DNA from 4 places in the Acidobacterium sp. FHG110202_01 genome. Region 3 is predicted to be linked to each of the others. Evidence: predicted binding sites of a transcription regulator. Region 3 holds the regulator's gene; each other region holds the start of a gene.

Region 1 (5,034 bases), on a different contig from region 3:
ATAGGCGGGAATATCTATGTTTCCTTTGCTCAGCAGGACAGCCAGAAGCATGACGAGGTGGACGGCGCCGGGCTCGGGTACGTGGACATCTTTTCACCGGAAGGCCGCCGGTTGCGGCGTCTTGAACATGGTCCGTGGTTCAATGCGCCATGGGGCCTGGTTCAGGCGTCGAGCGACTTCGGCAGCCACAGTCACGACATCCTGGTAGGACAATTCGGCAGCGGAGAAATTCTTGCCTTTAACGCAGTGACCGGACGCTTTAAAGGAAGATTGTTCGATGCCTCTAACTCGCCCATCAAGATTGATGGCTTGTGGGGACTTGGATTTGGAAATGACGCGACCGCAGGCCCGGCTACAACCCTCTTCTTTTCCGCCGGGACAGACCATGAGCAACACGGTCTTTTCGGCACGATTATCGCCGTGGAAAATACACAAGGCAATGATCAGTAGCTCTGTATATGCAGCGCCGCCATCACAGGCGGCGCTGTTGTTTGCTAAGCCTTTAATTCAAATTGAAAAGGGCCGAGATCTACAGAGGCCTCGTCGGATTCCTGAAAATTGCTCAGGCCTACACCGACGAGACGGTAAAGCTGGCCCGCATCGGCGTTCACCCGTTCACGCAGCGCCAGGGCAATGTTCGTCAGCTCTTCACACGACGAAGGCGGCATGCCCGTTGTATGGCTGCGAGTGAGGATACGGAAGTCGCTGGTCTTCAGCTTGAGCACCACGGTGCGCGCGATGCGCGTTTCTTTGCGTGAAGCTGACCAGACTTTCTCCGCCAATCGGCGGATCACAGGCGCTGTGTCTTCGAGCGGGATGTCGCGCTCGAAGGTGTCTTCTGCAGAGATGGATTTGGTCGGCCGGTTGGAGACAACAGGGCTGTGATCAATGCCGCGAGCGAGAGCGTGGAGCCGCATCCCATAACTGCCAAAGCGCTCTTCGAGCAGCGAGAGTTCAATCTCACGCAGATCTCCAACGGTTTTGATCCCGATCTCCTGCATTCGTCTTTCAGTCACTTTTCCTACGCCTGGAAGGCGGCCTACAGGAAGCGGCGTCAGAAAAGCCTCGGCCTCTTCCGGCTGGATGACGAAGAGGCCATCCGGCTTGCGCCAATCCGATGCGATCTTCGCCAGAAACTTGTTCGGAGCAACACCTGCAGAGGCGGTGAGATGCAACTCTTCGCGAATCTGCTGGCGAATGGCCTTGGCTACGCGGGTAGCTGTGGGCAGGCCCGTCTTGTTCCCGGTGACATCGAGGTAGGCTTCATCGAGCGAGAGCGGTTCGATCAGATCCGTGTGGCGTCGAAAGATTTCACGCACGCTTTGCGAGACGGCGCGATAGCGAGTGAAGTCGGGCGGAATAAAGATGGCGCCGGGACATAGCCGTTCAGCGTGAATGGCGGGCATCGCTGAACGCACTCCAAACTTTCTGGCTTCGTAAGAGGCAGCACAAACGACAGATCGGTTTCCTTTCCACGCGACCACCACTGGCTTGCCGCGCAGACCGGGATCGTCTCTTTGCTCGACGGAGGCATAGAAGGCATCCATATCGATGTGAACGATCTTGCGGAGTGCGGTCTTCTCATCCATAAAAGAACGCCCGATTAGCGATCCGGATATTCGCTTCCTCTTCGCCCATTATAGGAATTGTATCTTGCATTGAAGAGCGGCGCATGAAGGATATTGCGCCTGCGGGAACGGGATTTAGATAGATTTCGGCCTGAACTTCAGCCGACAGCAGGGCAAGGTCGTCAGGGCAGTGGCAGGGGACTTACTGAGCAACCAGTTTTGGGGACTTCCGCTTCGATGCCGTCTTGATGGCCGGAGCATATCCCGTCGACTGCCGCACCGTTAATTTCGTCTGGACCGGCCATGCCTTCTTCGCATGGGTATGCGCCGGCTCAACGTGCGAGCAAAGCGCAGAGAATGCGGCGCGGGCGAGGTCCTTGCGCGACATCCGGACGGTCGTCAGCGGCGGATAGACGAACTCGGCGAGATGAATGTCGTCGAATCCGATGACAGAAATATCTTCAGGAACGCGGATGCCGGCTTTGGCGAGGACGCGCAATGCTCCGATGGCAGTCATGTCATTCGAGCACATCACGGCTGTCGGCAGATCTTTCTGATGCAGAAGATGGCGCATCGCCTTCATGCCGCCTTCAAGGGTATGGTCACCTTCGATCATCCATTCGGCAGGCGGATGGACGCCAATCTCTTCCGCTGAACCCAGGAACGCAGCGCGCCGCAGCTGGCACGAGCGTTGCTGCATGGGCCCGCTGATGAAGCTCAGCTTGCGGTGCCCCAGCGCAGCCAGGTGCTGCACGCCTTCGCGAATGCCGTGGTGATAATCGACCAGCAACGCGCTCACGTTCTCGTTTGCTGGAGCGACATCGACAAACACCATCGGGATGTTGCGCGAGACGAGCTCATCGAGCAGCGGCTCCTCGATGCCGAAGGTCATGACGGCCACGCCTTCCACATTGCGCTCGAGCATGCGCCGGACGCAGATTTCCATACGCTGCGGGTCGTAGTTCGTCGAGCCGATCAGAATTTCGTAGCCGCCCTCGATGGCGACATCTTCAAAGCCCTGGATCAGCTCGGGGAAGAACGGGTTCGTGATCTCAGATACGAGCAGTCCGAAGAGCCGGCTGCGTCCGGAGACCAGCGCGCGCGCCTGCGTGTTGGGGAAGTAATTCAGCTCCTCGATTGCCTTCCACACGCGCTTGGCGAGGTCCTTATCGACCGTTGGCACTTTGTTAATGGTGCGCGACACGGTCGCAATCGAAACCCGTGCATGCTTCGCCACATCGCGGATATCGAGACGTTTCTTTTGAGAGCTTTTCTTGCGCGATTTCTTCTTCATGTCCGAAGTGAGCGATCCACTTGACTTGCCAAGTGTAAATTGCATAAGGTCAAAACGCCAGTAAACGTTTGCTGGAAAATCCCTTTACCTGGAAAAAAGCAATATGGCGATACGATTCATAAATCGCTTTAGTAAGATGGCAATGACTGTTTATCCTGAGGTCACCCGTTATGCTTGATGGCCTTCGCGCCCAGGTCCTTGAGGCCAATCTCGAACTTGTCCGCCGCGGGCTGGTGCTTTACACCTTCGGCAACGTCAGCGGCATGGACCGCGAAAGCGGCCTGGTTGCCATTAAGCCCAGCGGTGTGTCTTATGAATCGATGAAGCCGGAAGACATGGTCATTACCGATCTTGACGGAAAGATTGTCGAAGGCAGCCTGCGGCCCTCTTCCGATCTCGCGACACACCTGCTGCTCTACCGTGAATTCCCTACCATCGGCGCAGTCGTCCACACGCATTCTGAATACGCCACGGCGTGGGCGCAGGCCGGACGCAGCATTCCAGCGTACGGCACCACGCATGCCGACTATTTTTATGGACCCGTGCCTGTCACCGAGGAACTGACTGCGGACGATATCAACGGCGACTACGTCCACAATACGGGACTCGCAATTGTCCGCCGCTTCCGCGATCTTGATCCTGATGCCGTTCCCGCAGTGCTCGTCGCCGGACACGCGCCATTCTGCTGGGGCAAGACCCCTGCTGATGCCGCGCACAATGCTGTTGTTCTCGAAGCCGTGGCGCGCATGGCTTTCTATACCGCGACCCTCAACCCGGAATCCAAGGGCGTTTCGCAGGCGCTGCTCGACCGCCACTACTTCCGCAAACACGGCCCCGCCGCTACCTACGGACAAAAGACTTAACGAAACAGCCGAGGCACCAAACAGAACATGCCCCTTCCACTCGCCAGTAAATTTTTCCTGCCCAGCGCGCTTGCTTTCTTTCAAGCTCCGGGCAAATCGCTCGCTCATCTGAACGGCATCGACATTCTCGTGATCGCCGTTTACTTTGCCATTGTCATCTTCATCGGCTTTTATCTGAAGGGCTCGACCAACACCAGCGAAGAGTTCTTCATGGCCGGGCGCGAGATGACGGCATGGATTGCCGGCCTCAGCTTTGTCTCGGCAAACCTCGGCTCGCTCGAACTGATGGGATGGGCAGGATCCGCCTACCAGTACGGAATCCTGGCGACGCACTGGTACTGGATTGGCGCTATTCCTGCAATGCTCTTCCTCGGCATCGTGATGATGCCCTTCTACTACATCTCGAAGGTGAACTCAGTTCCGGGATATCTCTACCTGCGCTACGGCGACGGAGCCCGCGCGCTTTCGGCGGTCAGCTTTGCATTGATGACCGTGCTGATGAGCGGCATCAATATGTATTCGATGGCGATTGTGATGAAGGTCGTCCTGGGCTGGAACCTGAACTTCAGCATCTGGGTCTCGTCGATCACAGTGGCCCTCTACGTCGGACTGGGCGGACTGCGGTCGGCGATTTATAACGAGGTCCTGCAGTTCCTGCTGATCTGGCTGGGCGCGCTGCTTGTGCCCATTCTCGGGATAGTCGAAGCAGGCGGATGGAGCAACCTGAAAGACCAGATCAGCGGGCGGCTCGGCTCGCAATATGTGCACTTGTGGAGCACGACCGGGCAATTCAGCGGCAATCCCATGGGCATCCACTGGACGGGACTCGTCTTCGGCCTGGCGCTGGTCATCAGCTGCGGATACTGGACGACCGATTTCCTTGTTGTCCAGCGCGTGCTCTCGGCACACAACCTGCGGTCAGCCAGGATGGCTCCGATCATCGGTGCTGCCTTCAAGATGGCAGTACCGTTCATCGTGATCCTGCCCGGGCTGCTGGCGCTGGCCGTGCTCCCTTATCATCTTGTCGGTGAAACGCAGGCCGTCGCCACAGGACAACACAGCTATAACGAGGTGCTGCCGCTGATGCTGGTGCGTTACTGCGGGCCGGGGCTGCTGGGGCTGGGCGTGACGGCGCTGATTGCCGGCTTCATGTCGGGCATGGCGGGCAACGTGAGCGCGTTCTCCACCGTGTGGACCTATGACATTTACGGAGCATTCCTGCACAAGAACGCAACCGACAAGCACTACGTCGCCATGGGACGCTGGTGCACCTTTATCGGAGTGTTGATTTCCGTCGGCACTGCATACC
Region 2 (5,034 bases), on a different contig from region 3:
TTGTGTTTCGCGTAGCTTGTATTTCGTAATGAGCCGGCAAAGATTCTCGTATCCAAGCTTGTTTTCAACCAGGAGGGGATAACGGCAGCGCGCGGCGGTTCCGAAGAGCGTGTCTTCCAGCGTGATTTCCCCGCCGACATGGGCCTTAATCCCTGCTTCTTTCGCGGCAAAATGCATGCGAGGCGAACCATAAAGACCATCTCGGTCGAGAAGCCCTATGGCAGAAATCCCCTTGGCTGCGCAGACCTCTGCCAAGGTCTCCGGCAAGGAAGCAGCTTCGAGGAAACTGAAAGCGGAACGGCAATGCAGTTCGGCATACATCAGTCGTACTCCCCCTCGATGAACCATTCGCCGTTGAGCAGATTGCGGTATGCCTTTACGATCAGCGCCGTCTGATCGCGTTGCATAAGGACAAGGTCCCACTCGTCTCGTCCCCAGCGCCTGGGACTCCACCATTCACCCGACCTGCGCCAGGGACCAGCCGCCGATTGCACTCGATACCGTCGGTTCTCAAACCACACGGAGACAGGCGCTCCCTCGTGACTCTGAATGTGAGCGATCCGATGCGGACGATATATTCGAAGAGCGGATTTCTTCGGGGCAATTCTTGATTTGCGTATTGCCTTTGCATCGGGGGTGAAATGGACCAGACGAAAGGTCTCCGCGCTGTGCCGTTCGATGACTTCAGGCGATCCCACTCGATCCTCTCCCACCAGCCTGCGCAATCGAGCGAGCGTCACTTCCAGCTGTTGCGGCTCCGGCCCCTGCGGCGTAAACATGCCTTCCTGCACATGCCGCGGTCGCATGGGTTCGGCTTCCAAGCGCAATTTGGCAACCGGCGCACCCGGTGGATGGGCTGCAAGATCAAGTTGTACGAGCTTCAGAAGCAGCATCGCGTCCGTGGTCGGGATAGGGATTCGGATGAACCGGCTGTAAGGGATGTTTGTCGCGGTTGCGCCATTGCTCAGCAGATCCAGTTGCAATTCCATGCGCAGTTCAGCTGTCGCGAGTGCTCGGTGAACGAGTCTCTGGCACAACTGATCGAGCATGACCCGGATGACAAAGCCAAGCGACTCCATGTCGTGGACGGGATCGTCGAGTTCGACCAGCTCGACAAACCTCTGGGGTAACTCAGTCGGCGCAAAAATGCGCGCTGACTCACCTTGCGCCAGGCGTTGTAACCACAGGCCGTCCTGACCCAGGCGCGCAACGAGCGATTTCGAGGGGAGAGCCGCAAGCTGACCGAATGTGCGGATTCCCCAGCGATGCAGGATGGTGGCTATAGCAGGGTCCAGGTCAAGCAGCGTGACGGACAGTGGCTTGAGCGCTTCCGCTTCTTGTCCGGTCGGAATGATTCGTAGACTGCGGGTGGATCGCGCGGCAAATCTGGCGACGTCGGGACTGCTCGCGATGCCAACACGCGCATAAAGAGACACGGATCGCGAATGCTCACGAATCTGCTTTCCAATCTCCTCCAATGTCCCCATGAGCCTGTGCAAGCCATAGAGATCAAGCACGACCGTATCCAGCGCGATCCCTTCGATGCGCGGCGAAAATCTCCAGACACAATCGAGAAGAGCTGCATGGGCAGAGATCTCCAGATCCGGCTGGCGCTCGCATACGACCATTCCGGCGTAGCTCTCGGCTTCGGTCCTTGTCATGCCCGCGAAAATGCCCGCTTTCCGAGCCTTGGCATTGAGAGCGACCACACGCGTCAGAGGCGGCGCGCCTTCCACGATGGCTACAGGCTCACCGTGAAGTTCAGGTCTCAGACGCAGGCATGCTTGGCAAACGAAATTGGGAAGATAGACACAACCAAACACAATTCACCTATCGATACCCTTGAACTGTGGTGGTGAAGTTGGCTATACGATATGCAGATTGCGGAGGTTTACGCTGGCGCGCGCGTGTCACCTCGGCACGAATGCCGATCGAATCGATCAGGCAGGCACCCTCCACATACAGGCCGGAGCCATACTTTGCATTCGTCTGCAACAGCTTGACGTCTGTTTGCTCGAGTTGCACTGTCACCGACGCGCTGCTTCCAGCAATCGGAATCTCAGCTGTGCTCACGAAGGCTGTGCGGGTGTTTTCGACTGAACGGAGCATCTTGAACCAGGTAGTGAGTGGAATTTTGATGGACTCCATCGCAGGTATATTGGCGCAATCCAGGATGACCAGCCCAAATCCTCCACTCTGGAGGATGATGTCGGCTGCCATGAGCAGCTGATCGAGAACCCCAAGTTGGGCACGCCTATGAATCCGGACCGCCCCCGGACGAATCCAAAGGAGATTCCTGAGAAGAACCCCGTTTTGTTTTGCGCTGACCGGATCGAAGCTGTCGCTTGCGTCCAGGATCGCTGCCGCTTCTCCGGCAAAGGTGACATAGGCTAGCAGGCTTTGTAGAAGACTGGTTCTTCCACTCGACGCCGGACCGCAAAGCTCGATAAGACCGCCGCGTGGAAAGGCCTGCATACTGTCAAGATCGTGAAGCCCACACAGGATCGATTCCTGATCGTCTGCAGCTTTGGGAGTGAGCGCACGCGGAATCCGATTCGCCAGAAGCGATTCAATCTGAGATCGGATTTGAGCAGCAGTCGCCATGCCTCAATATTTCGCTTTTTGTTCGCCTAAGATTCTTGATTTTCTTTTGTCGCTCCCAACTTGTCAACATTCGTTGGGGCATCCGGATGTGGAGATCGGCTTAACTTGCTGAAATCATTGGTGAAGATATGACGGGAAAGAATAGCAGGTCTGCTTCTGCCCTTAAATACTATGGAAAAGCGCCGGATGAGTTGTTTGAGGCAGTTTCATAGAAGCTATATTTTGCGAAGGAATCCATGCCCTTACACAAACTGGTCACTCCGAGTTAGTTTTTTTCTATGGATATGGCATAAAGGATGTGTGCCGAACTATGCGATCACTTCATGAAAAACTCCAAAGTCTACCCATTCGTACTCGATGGATTGCGATCATGGTCTTCACTGTTCTCCTGGTCTTTACTTGCGGCTGGAAGATACAGAATTTTTCCGAAGATGATCTGGGGCCTGCAAAAAGAATATTCACAAGGACAGCAGGACTTCACTATGAACACGATGTGGAGTTAGGTCTAACCATCCTGGCAGAAGTGTATCCAGACAAGGTCGATTACTTGCGGAAACATGGCAATCCGATCGAGTTCATCGCCTGCTCGCGTGGCAGAGAAGGGTTCACCACGCTTGAGGATGGCGTGATTCATGTGTGCGATCGACATCGTAACAGGCCGGCAGAGATCGCAGTCGTTCTTTCTCATGAGATCACCCATCTACAGCGGCATGATCCGGACGATCAACCGCCTAAGCATTCTTTCCTCAGGCGCGTGCTGTGGTTGACGGAAGAACAATACGCTCATGAACAAAGCTTGCACACGGCCATCAGACTCTTTCCCAGATATCCGAGCGTCTGGGCAGCTATGGGCTGGCAGTGGCCGCTTGAGGTCTTCCTCATCTATGCGAGTCCCTTTGCTGTTATCTCACTCCTTGCTCTATCAACTCTGGTTTGGAGCGAAGGCAGGTCCGCCAAGAATCAACGCGCACTTCGTCCCCAGACGAGTCGCACCTGACGTCGATCCATTTTCCACTCGGACATAGCGTTGACCCTCTGGCCAGCTTCTAGTTGGTCCCCGGACAGGGGGGCGCCAGGACAAATCCAGAACACAAAAACTGTTCAGAATATCGGTTCGCCGAGTGGCATGGGCGATAAGGCAACAATTAAGTCTGCGTCATGCTATTCGTAGCGCAAAGCTGCCATCGGGTCTATCCGCGTGGCTCTTCGAGCTGGCAACCAGCAAGCCAATACGATAATAAAGACCATGACGCAGGGAACGAGGCCCAGGATCAAGGGATCATTGGCACTCAGTCCGTATAGAAAACTGGCCATGATGCGGCGCAGAAAGAATGCGCCGACAACCCCGATGACAGAGCCTGCAATCGCCAACTTCGCCCCTTGCCGAAGAATGAGGCGCAGAACATCCCCGGATCGCGCTCCAAGAGCAATGCGAATTCCGATCTCCCGTGTGCGCTGCGAAACAGAATATGCCATCACCGCATACACTCCGACGGCCGCCAGCGCCAGTGCCAGCAAGGAGAATCCACCAAGTAGCAGGAGATCGAAATTGCGCAGCGAATCGGAATCGGACACCATCGATTCCATCGTTTTGATCTCGTATGCGGGAACTTGCGGATTGATGCTCGCGACGACATCGTTGATCGAATGAAGAAGTTCGTTCTGCGTCAGGCGGCTGCGGACCGCGATTGCCATATTTGCCTCAAGGAGTGAACGCATACTGTCTGGGACCTGGGTATACGGATAATAGGCGGTCGGCTCGATCACGACATCTGCCCCCCAGTGTCGAACGTCGGCTGCAACTCCAACGACGACACACCACGAACTGCCTGCGAACCGCGGTTTGATACGCTTGCCCACCGCACTTTCGCCCGGCCAGTATTTGCGCGCAAGACTTTCGCTCACGATGGCAACGGGCGAAGAGGTTTCCGTATCCTGTTCAGCAAAAGCGCGGCCTTGCAGCAGGGGGATTTGAAGTGTGCGGAAATAATCTTCGTCCACAGCCCGGTATCGCGTCACGATCTCTCCTTGGAGCGGAGCAGGCGTTTTGCCTTCCGTGTCGATCGGCATCGAAGGGTCAGTGCCTCCAAGCGGAAGGTCGCGGGCGATTGCAGCCGATTGCACCCCAGGTAAAGCGCGCACCCGTTCGGCTACATCGTGGTAGAAATCCGAAATTCGCGACCCGGTGAGTTGTGTCGGTGCGGCGATGCGGAAGGTAAGCATATTCTCTGGAACAAACCCGAGTTTGATGCTCTTGAGGGACCACAGACTTCTCAGTGCTAGTCCGGTTCCAATCAGGAGCATGCACGCAAGCGCCGTTTCACTGATAACGAGAATAGAGCGATTACGACCGAATCCACGGCTCGACGATCCCCCATGTTCCCGCAAACTCTCATTCATGTCCACCCTGGCGGCTTCTATCGCAGGCGC
Region 3 (5,034 bases):
GGTATGGTCCTCCATCCGCTGTCCTTGTCGTCTCCGCATTCGCCATATTCGCTGCAACTACTTCGGCACGAATACGCTCAGCCTTCAGCGCCGATCCGCTCACTTCGAGAACACCGAATAGATTCATAACTCGCCCCTTTCACCGCTTAAGCTACTTGCTGTCCACATGAATCGCATCCATCACACGCTGCGACTCACGCTTCAACAGCTCCACTCCAGTACGGAACTGCAATTGCGCCTCGGCCATATTCAGGCTTTCGCGATCCATCGATACATTGTTGCCGTCAGGCCTCTCAAGCAGACCATCTACCAGACCGATACGCGCCGCCGCCGGCGTGAATGGTTTTCGGGCAACACCATTCTTCATCTGGCCCGATAATAATTCGCCGATTGATTTTTCCATCTCGCCCGCAAAGTTGAACCCGACCGCCTTGTATCCAGGCGTATCAATATTCGCCATGTTCTGCGCCGTAAGCTTCAACTCCGTGTTCGACAGATCAAGGTACCGCTCCAGCGCATCACTTACCGGAGTTTGAATCTGCATACACTCTCACCTTTTCTCATGCCCTGCCGATAGACAGGGGTTGCGCTTTCTTGTCTGCACAGAATGAGCCAAGAAACGGTCGGCTGGATTAGAAAAGTCTCAGAAATCTCCGGTCTGCTCGCCGAATTCGATTTCGTCCACACCGATCTCATGTGACTGCTCAGCGAGAATCCATGCGCGTTCCAGAACATGTTCGAGCTCACGCACATTTCCCGGCCAACTGCACATTGCCAGCTTCTCCATTGCCGCAGCAGTGATTGATTTTGCGGGGCTCTCCTGCGCCATTTTCTTGAGGAAGTACTCGACCAGCAATGGCAGATCCTCTTTGCGGGCGGAGAGTGCCGGCGTCTTCACCAGAAATACAGAGAGCCGGTAATAAAGATCGGCGCGGAATGCCCCCTGTGAAGCAAGCTTGGCGAGCGATCGGTGCGTAGCAGCAATAATCCGAACATCAACGCGCACAGGTTCGTTCTCTCCCACGCGCTGCAGCTCGCCGCACTCTACAAAACGCAACAGCTTGGCCTGCAGTGGTAATGGCATCTCACCAATCTCGTCCAGGAACAGTGTTCCGCCATGCGCAGCCTCGATACGCCCGATGCGTCCCTGAACGGCTCCGGTAAAAGCGCCTCGCGTATGGCCAAACAATTCAGCTTCAAGCAATGCCTCAGGAATGGCAGCGCAGTTCAAGGCAACAAACGTCCGCGAGGAACGCGCACTTAATCTGTGAAGCGCCCGCGCAACCAGTTCTTTGCCTGTCCCCGTAGGTCCCTGCACCAGGACGGTTGTGTTTCGCTGCGCCACCATACGGATGCGCCTGCTCACCTCTAACATCACCGGATGATTTCCGATAAATTCAGGCAATCTGCACGAAGAATCCACCATGGTTGGTTTTGTATCCAGAGTAGTTACACTTTTGGACAACCCTTCTGCAATTGAAGCTCCTGAAGCTTTCTGAGTTTCCTCGGATCGATCAATCACCGGAGCACTGTTCCAGATCGCTCCATCCTCGTCCTGTGCGCGGCGCAGCGCATAGTGAATTTCATTTCTGCGCGGACTGTGCGCTGCCTTCGCAGTATTCGCGCCATCAACAGTCACCAGATCGACTTCAGGATAAAGCTGGTCCAGTTCTGCAATAAATTCCTGAATCTCGAGATCAGGCAGCCATGAGTCCATAATGACTGCTTCCGCCAGAGCGTTGTCGAGATGGGACAGGGTCTCCGCCCCGCCAGCCGCTTCACGAACGTCCCAATGCAATCCGGCGAGCGTTTCTTTCACACGCTGGCGAAACGAGAGATCAGCGCTGGTAAGGACCGCAGTCCTGGCCGGAGCAGACACAGAGCGTTTTACAATCGAGGCAGCAGTAGCCATAATCCCTCCCTTATGAGTGATTCCGCATTCCGATCGAATAACCCTGCCCGCGCACGGTCTGGATGAGCGGAATCTCCCCCGTGTTTTTTAATTTTCGGCGCAGGTAGTTCACATACACATCCACAACATTGGTCCCCGCATCGGGGCTCGTTTCCCACACCTGCTGCAACAGCTCCATGCGGGAAACGCAGTGCCCGCGGTTCAACAACAGGCATTCCAGTAATGCGAATTCCTTGTTGGTGAGCTGCACAGCCTCACTCGCCCGTGTCACGGAACGATCCACCCGGTTCAGCTCCAGGTCCCCATAGCGCAGCACCAGTCCTGCCGTCTTCCTTCGGCGCACTAATGAGCGGCAGCGGGCGCGAAGCTCCCTCAGCGAAAACGGCTTCAGCATGCAGTCGTCAGCGCCCATCTCAAGGCAGCGGATTCTTGTCTCTACTTCATGCCTTGCAGTCAATATGAGGACAGGTGTTTCATCGCTGACCGAACGAAAAAACTCAAGGACCTCTATTCCATCCTTGCGCGGCAGGTTCAGGTCGAGAACGGCGAGATCAGGAGCCTCTTCGAGAAAAATGTCCATAGCTGCCTGTCCATCCGTCGCAAGAGTCACCTGGTGGCCATCCGCCTCGAACCCCCGGCGCAGGAACCGCGCCAGAGCCTGATCGTCATCTGCGACTAAGAAACGCATCCTGAATTCCTCGCTGCACCTTCAACTTCTCCTGTATCGCTGGTGGAACACAAGAAATGCTTGAGAGGAAAATCGGGCCTGGTTTTGAAATGGAACGTTAGAGAATGAGCGGTTCAAAACGGGAATGACTAGTTAGATTTTTCTTAACCTTCTTGACGTGCAGATTTGACGTTTCCAAATCAACTTCAGAAAAAAATTACTGGCAATTCGCTTTTTATTCGCTACAATGGCCGTATGGCAGTCACACGGCGGCAAAAAGAGGTGCTGGATTTCATCTCCAGCTTCGTGCAGCGCAACGGCTACTCGCCATCGTTTGAAGAGATCGCCCACGGGCTGAACCTCAAGTCTCTGGCGACAGTCCATAAGCACATTACCAACCTGCAGAACAAAGGGCTCCTGCTGCGTGCCCACAATCGCAGTCGATCGATTGACATTCTGCCTGCCCGCAGCAAGTCGCGTACACTCGATCGCCTTCCGCTCGCAGGCCGCATCGCTGCTGGATTTCCCGTCGAAGGCCTAGAAACTTCGGAAAGCATTTCCCTGGCCGACATCATCGGCAACCGCGATGTCTTTGTGCTTCAGGTGCACGGCGATTCCATGCGCGACGAGCATATTGTGGATGGCGACTATGTTCTTGTGGAAAAAACCCGAGCCGCGCGAGAAGGAGAAATCGTGGTGGCGCTGGTGAATGGCGCAGAAACCACGCTCAAACGTTATTATGTCGAAGGCTCCATGGTGCGCCTGCAGCCTTCCAATATAGAAATGGATCCGATCTATGTCCCGGCAGCCCAGGTTGCCATCCAGGGACGCGCTCTTGGTGTACTTCGCAAGTACGCATAAATGAAAAAGGCCTGCTTGATTGCAGGCCTTTTCAACAAATCCCTCTTACAAATCTTAGTCGATCACGCGAGTGATGCTGCGTGCAATCGTGTCCTTGGGCACATAGCCGACAATCTGGTCGGCGACCTTGCCGCCCTTGAAGAGAAGCAATGCAGGAATACCGCGGATGCCATACCGCATCGGCGTCGCCTGGTTGCGATCCACATCCATCTTCATCACCTTGAGCTTGCCGCTGTATTCGGATGCCACTTCATCCACGATCGGCCCCAGCGCCTTGCAAGGCCCACACCAGGCTGCCCAGAAGTCCACCAGAACAGGCTGATCCGACTGGAGTACCTCTTGCTCAAAATTTGTGTCGTTTACCTCTACTACCGCCAGACCCGCCATGCTCCTCCTTCTCAGAATTCTGGCCCAAACAATAAGGACCACAAAATTCACTTCGTTTGATGATATATGGTCACGAAAGGTCGCAACAGCCATGACCCGCTCGCACACACACAAACTAAAAGCGCCTGGGCTCCAAATCGGAGCCACAGGCGCTAGAGCAGCCCTCCCCCAGAACTGCCCACGAATGCGAAATTAATACCTATGGTCGGTGGTGTAAAGCAAACTTAGGTAATCCAAAAGTAACCATAACTTATTTTGTAACAGGCTGCCCCACCCGGCAATTGGCAGAAGCAACCTCAATCTGGCAGTCGATGATTTCTACCAGTTCGCCCGCAACATGCTGTAGAATCAACTCTTTTGCAGCGTCAATCTGACTCGGAAATTCAATCAGAACCAGCACGGAAGGTCCGGCTCCGCTCAAGGTGACACTCAGAATTTCCTCTTTTCCGGAAAGGGGCAGCATTTTTTTTAATAAAGGACATACCTCGACCCGGTATGGCTGATGCAGCTTGTCTTCCACAGCAGTCGCCAGCAATTCGCCGTGCCCTGTCGCAAATGCCGCTGTCAGCAAAGCCACCCGTTGAAGATTCGCAACTGCATCTGCACGGCTGAAATTCAGCGGAACCACTGTTCGCGAAAGCGTTGTGGATAATGGCTCCTGCGGCAACACGACCAGCACCGGCCACGAAACGCGTGGCGTAAGCGAGATCGCCTCAACCGCGTCATTCTTCCAGCACGCAGCGGTGAGCCCCCCCAGCCAGCAGGCAGCCGTATTGTCCGGATGGCCTTCCACCCGGGAGGCCTCTGTCAGAATGCGGCTGCGGTCCCACCCAAGACTGCCAAAGTGCGATGCCATGGCCACTCCCGCCAGGCGCGTCGCCGCCGATGAACCGAGCCCCATTCCAATGGGGATGCCGTTCCGCATCTTGATCGCCAAGGGTATTGCTTCCACACCCTGCTGCGCAAGGATCGTTTTGTAGGTGTGCAGTAACAGGTTTCGCTCGACCGCCCCGCATATGTCAACATTGCGTCCTGTCGCGTCAATCGAGTATTCCTTCGCTGGAGTTGCTTCAACTTCCAGATACAGTGACAACGCAAGTGCCAGTGCATCAAAGCCCGGTCCTAGATTCGCTGATGTTGCCGGCAATCGAAGAGTAAGCGTCTCTGCACTCATCGGCTCGTCACCGCCTCCAGTTCGCGTAACACC
Region 4 (5,034 bases), on a different contig from region 3:
TGATTGCAAACGAAAATTATAGAAGGCTTGATGGCAACGTATGGCCAGAGACTCATACATCGCCGGTGTGCGATTCTTAGATGTATGGCATCAAGCACGCCTGGGCCAGCCGCAACCAACCATTTCCTTACAGACAGCACAGTGTTTCAGTGGGAAAACCAGACGCTGCGTGCCGATCTGATTCCCGCCCTTCCTGTCGCGCTCTGTCTTGGAATCAGCATCGCTGTGGGTCATCCTGTTGCCGGGATGATTGCAGCCGGCGGCGCCGTGAACACCGGCTTCGGGCAGAAGCACCGCATCGACGACTCGCATCTGCTGCCGATGATCTTCGTCACCTTCGGTATGGCCTTCTCCGGTTTCTTCGGCGTGTTGATCGGCCATGAGAACTCTCTGCTCGTGGCTGTTGCAGCGCTTTTGGGGTTTGGTTATGGCATGCTTACTGCGCGCCCCGAAGCATACGGCTGGGTGGGCCAGCAGTGCGTTATCACTTTTCTTGTCGCATCGGCGTTTCCCGCATCGCCCTCCGAGGCAGTGGACCGCGGTCTGCTGCTCTTCGCTGGTGGAGCATTTCAGCTTATCGTTTCATCCATTCTGTTGCGAATTTTTGGCGACCTGCGCAGGCATCTCTTCGAACTCACCCGCTATCTTCGCGACGAGCAGCTGGCGCTGCGTGATGCGCTTCTTGAAACGGCTGCCTCCGTGCGCGAGCGGGATTTTCAGAATTCGGCAATACCCTATGCGCTTCGTCTTGCTACCACCGTCGGGGTTTCCACCGAGATCTACCGCAGACTGCATTATCCCAGCGGTTACTGGATTCCCATGACCGCGATGCTGGTGCTGAAGCCTGGTCTTACTGATACGGTAAGCCGTGCCGTAGCGCGCATGCTCGGAACCATGTGCGGAGCCATGGCTGTCAGCTTCCTTCTCGCTCATCTGCATGTTTCTCCCATTGTTCTCGCTGCGGGTACAGTCCTCTTCGCGTGGCTTTCCTATGGACTGCTCAACGTGAACTATGCCCTCTTCACGATGGCGATTACGGGTTACATCGTCTTTCTTCTGTCTCTGAACCAGGCTCCGGGACCGGAAATCGCCCGGCACCGCACCCTCTGCACGGCACTGGGAGGAGGAATTGCGCTTTGCGTGCGCCTGGTTGTGATCCTGTACAGCCGTAGTCACTGGCACAGGGCGGCTGCGGTTGTCCGCCACGTTGTGGCTCCGTTTCGCTAGCATTGCATGCAGCAGACGCGCCTCACAGCGCCATGAGGTGAATGCCTAGAGCGGCTTGGCCACCGGCACTGCCTGTGCCGCCGCATGCTTCGCCAGTCCGGGCAGCAGTTCCAGCTGCCAGATATACACCACCAGCTCGCGCGCATAATGCAGCAGCGGCTTCGTATCCGGCAGGCGGATGCCATGCGCCTGCGGCAGCTCGTTCAGCTCGATCTCTGCTTCTGCCATCTCCAGCGGCCAGGGCATGTGGTGAATGTTTCCGCGATAGATCGTGCCGCGCTTGTCTGTTGTATAGAGGCAGTACCGTTCCGTAAGAAAATTCTCGATCCCGCCCTTCATGCTCGGCTGGCAGAGACTGCGGTAGGTCGCGCGGAAGCGCACGTTCTGCAAAGTAAGCAGGCGCGTGCTCTGGTAGTGGAACTCGCGCTCGTCTTTTGTGTCGATGCTCATGTGCGCCCAGTAATAGGGAAGCCGGAAGAACGTCCGCGCTACGGCCACAGCCGCTGGATTCGCCGCATCCAGCGAGAAGAAGTAGACGCCGGCCATGTTCGAATGCCGCTCGCGCACATACGTCCGCAGGTTCAGCTCGGGAAAATGGTTTGCTCCCGGAACCAGCGGCATTCCGCGCAGCCGGATGCGATCCATCCAGAAGGGAACTACGCCTACCCAGGCTGAGCCATCAAAGGTATCCACCGAGAGCCCCGGCGGCAGAAGATGCGTAATTTCGCCCGCAGGAAGAGGCCAGTGCGCGAACAGAAGGTTGTTCCAGCGCTGGGTCATGGCCCAGGAGGCCGAGGGCAGCGGCCACGGCCTGTGGCTCGTCTCCGTGAGGATGTCCTTCATGTCCTGAGAGCTGTTGACCATAGGACGCGCCGCAACCCTTTGAAGTTGCTGCGTTTGCCCTTGGGACATCTCTTCCAGAGGCAAATGCCGTATTCTGGTTGCCAACATGCCTGAATCTCTAGCTGAACGCGTAGCTGTCACACCAGCAGAACCCCAAAACCAGACAGAAGTTTTTGCCGTACACGGCGCCGACCCCGAGGTGCTGGCCTACGCCATGGCCAAATATTCGCGCTCCGCGCTCTCCATGAAAGAATCGCTCAAGGAGATCAGCAGACAGCGCGCCGAACAGTTTCTCAACACATTCTATTTCCAGTACGGCCATCGTTCGATCGCCGATCTCGCACACATCGCCTTCGCCATTGAGAGACTATCACTGCTCGCCGCCATCTCCCTCGTCGACGAGCAGCGCTGGGACGGCCAGGAGCGCTCCACCCGCTACCAGAACTTCAACAAAAGTGGCTGGTATATGCCGGACTTCGGTTCTGATCGGGATTCTGTACAACTCTACCGCAACTCAATTGAGGCATTGTTTACTGCCTACCACGACCTCGCCGAAGGCATGTTCGAGCACCTGAAGACCAAGGTCACAAAGCCTGCCGAGATGAAGCAGGAAAGTTACGACCGGACCCTGAAAGCCCGCGCTTTCGACGTAGCCCGCTACCTGCTTCCGCTCGCCACCAACACGTCACTCGGCCAGATCGTCAACGCCCGCACGCTTGAGACGCAGGTCTCGCGCCTGCTCTCCAGCCCCTATGGTGAAATCCGCCAGCTGGGAGAAAAGCTGCGCGCCGCCGCTACCGGAGCGGCCTGGAATGTCCACGCCGAAGAGCTCGTCCGGCTGCAGAGCGAGATTGCCGTCCTCGACCCGGCATTAGGCGAGAAAGCCGCCAGCCTGCTCACGCGCGAAGTCAAAACCGCTCCAACGCTGGTCAAATACGCCGCGCCCAACAACTACGAAATCGAGACCCGCCGCGAGCTGGCTCAGGCCGCTGCCGAGCTGATGAAGGGCGAGGCTATCGCTCCGGCTCCGGTCGTAGACCTAGTGGAACGCGAAGAATCTCTCGAAGCAGAGCTGGCCGCTACTTTGCTTTATAGAGCCTGCCATTACTCCTACCGTCAGCTCCGCAACCACGTCGCCGCTCTCCCTGAATCCCGCATCGACGAAATCATCGCCCTGGGCACGCGCCATCGCGGCAAGCACGACGAGCTTCTGCGTGAATTCTCCGCCGGGCAGGCCCTTCGCTTCGACATTCTCATGGACATCGGCGGCTTCCGCGACATGCACCGCCATCGCCGCTGTGTGCAGGTCCTGCAGGGCTACACCACGCTTCATGGATACGACATCCCCGAAGGCACAGCTGAAGCCGGACTGCAGCCGCAGTACGAATCGGCCATAAAAGCCGCCTTCAGCGCGCACGATGCACTCCGGAACAGTTCCACACCGGAGGCCGGGCAGTCCGCCGACTATGTCCTGCCACTGGGTACACGCATCCGCGCCCTCTTCAAAATGGACTTCGCCGAGGCCCTCTACATCTCCGAGCTGCGCTCGCAGCCGCAAGGCCACTTCTCCTACCGCCGCGTAGCCTGGGAGATGTACCAGGCGGTAAAGAAACAGCACCCGGCACTGGCCGAACATTTCCGTGTGACCGACGTAAACGAGCCGATCGATTTGCTGAAGAGATGACTGACCTCTGTGCTCGCAGCCTGCCTTTAGTGCAGCCCTTAATCCGCAATATGAAAATTAGCGGAACATGAATCATAAGAATGAGTTAGTGGCGTAGCCATGGCACTCATCGAGGCAAGAATGGCAAGCGAAGCTTGCGTCCGCTCCATGCAATGGTTACTATAGTTTTTGATTTTTCTTCGCCCCCTAGAAAATGAGTGCTAGAATCGCCTCAAATTCGTACATTTCCTCAACCAGCACGCGTATTCTGGCGCAAAACCGCGCCCTCAGGATTGGAGAAGTATCGTGGCAGATGACCGTACCCGCGCCGTAGAACTGGCGCTTTCGCAGATCGAAAAGCAATTCGGCAAGGGCTCCATCATGCGCCTCGGCAGCAAGGAGGCCGTGGTGCCCATCTCGACCATTTCCACCGGCTCGATCTCCTTTGACGCCGCGCTCGGCGTCGGCGGAGTGCCGCGCGGCCGCGTCATTGAAATCTTCGGCCCTGAATCCTCGGGCAAAACCACTATCACCCTCCAGATCATCGCTGAAGCCCAGAAGGCCGGCGGCATGGCCGCCTTCGTCGACGCAGAGCACGCCCTCGATCCCATCTATGCGAAGAAGCTGGGCGTGGATGTCGATAACCTGCTCGTCTCCCAGCCCGACTATGGCGAACAAGCTCTCGAGATCACCGAGGCCCTCGTCCGTTCCGGCGCTATCGACGTTTTGGTGGTCGACTCGGTGGCCGCGCTCGTCCCCAAGGCCGAACTCGATGGCGAAATGGGCGACTCGCATGTAGGACTGCAGGCCCGTCTCATGTCGCAGGCGCTGCGCAAGCTCACCGGAACAGTCTCGAAGTCGCGCACCTGCCTCATTTTCATCAACCAGATCCGCGAAAAGATCGGCGTGATGTTCGGCAATCCGGAAACCACGACCGGTGGCCGCGCACTCAAGTTTTACTCCACGGTCCGCATCGATATCCGCCGTATTTCGGCAGTCAAGGAAGGCGATGTCGTTGTCGGAGCGCGTACCAAGGTGAAGATCGTCAAGAACAAGGTGGCCGCGCCCTTCCGCGAGGCTGAGTTCGACATCCTCTATGGAGAAGGCATTTCGCGTGAAGGAGATGTGCTTGATCTGGCGGTGAACAACAACATCGTCGAGAAGTCCGGCGCCTGGTACAGCTACTCTGGTGAGCGCATCGGCCAGGGCCGCGAAAACGTCCGCACCTACCTGAAGGACAACCGGGAAACCTTCGAGAAGATCAACGCCGAACTCCGCCAGAAGCTGAAGATCGGCGCGCC

Evidence for each region. The regulator LexA, encoded in region 3, represses DNA repair genes until DNA is damaged. The targets are predictions, from matches to a motif close to CANTTCGCTTTTTATTCGC.
Region 1: a site for LexA is predicted at 1,616-1,634, ahead of dinB (DNA polymerase IV). Genes of this name have one in related genera too.
Region 2: a site for LexA is predicted at 2,612-2,630, ahead of AC5S16_RS13865 (P-loop NTPase family protein). Genes of this name have one in related genera too.
Region 4: a site for LexA is predicted at 3,919-3,937, ahead of recA (recombinase RecA). Genes of this name have one in related genera too.

The regions. Positions count from the first base shown of each region.
Region 1 is NZ_JBZYWJ010000007.1:200,254-205,287, reverse strand. Features, by position in the region: gene AC5S16_RS16095 (TIGR03118 family protein) at 1-450, shown strand, start outside; gene dinB (DNA polymerase IV) at 495-1,589, opposite strand; gene AC5S16_RS16085 (LacI family DNA-binding transcriptional regulator) at 1,771-2,907, opposite strand; gene AC5S16_RS16080 (L-ribulose-5-phosphate 4-epimerase) at 3,033-3,725, shown strand; gene AC5S16_RS16075 (sodium:solute symporter family protein) at 3,753-5,034, shown strand, end outside.
Region 2 is NZ_JBZYWJ010000006.1:82,666-87,699, reverse strand. Features, by position in the region: gene AC5S16_RS13875 (DNA polymerase III subunit alpha) at 1-321, opposite strand, end outside; gene AC5S16_RS13870 (DNA polymerase Y family protein) at 321-1,823, opposite strand; gene AC5S16_RS13865 (P-loop NTPase family protein) at 1,831-2,604, opposite strand; gene AC5S16_RS13860 (hypothetical protein) at 2,975-3,601, shown strand; gene AC5S16_RS13855 (ABC transporter permease) at 3,766-5,034, opposite strand, start outside.
Region 3 is NZ_JBZYWJ010000004.1:78,058-83,091, forward strand. Features, by position in the region: gene flgC (flagellar basal body rod protein FlgC) at 1-127, opposite strand, end outside; gene flgB (flagellar basal body rod protein FlgB) at 152-544, opposite strand; gene AC5S16_RS09315 (sigma-54 dependent transcriptional regulator) at 644-1,912, opposite strand; gene AC5S16_RS09320 (response regulator transcription factor) at 1,923-2,600, opposite strand; gene lexA (transcriptional repressor LexA) at 2,835-3,440, shown strand; gene trxA (thioredoxin) at 3,495-3,827, opposite strand; gene thrB (homoserine kinase) at 4,078-5,001, opposite strand; gene thrC (threonine synthase) at 4,998-5,034, opposite strand, start outside.
Region 4 is NZ_JBZYWJ010000002.1:676,716-681,749, reverse strand. Features, by position in the region: gene AC5S16_RS06110 (FUSC family protein) at 85-1,227, shown strand; gene AC5S16_RS06105 (YqjF family protein) at 1,273-2,178, opposite strand; gene AC5S16_RS06100 (FAD-dependent thymidylate synthase) at 2,177-3,754, shown strand; gene recA (recombinase RecA) at 4,040-5,034, shown strand, end outside.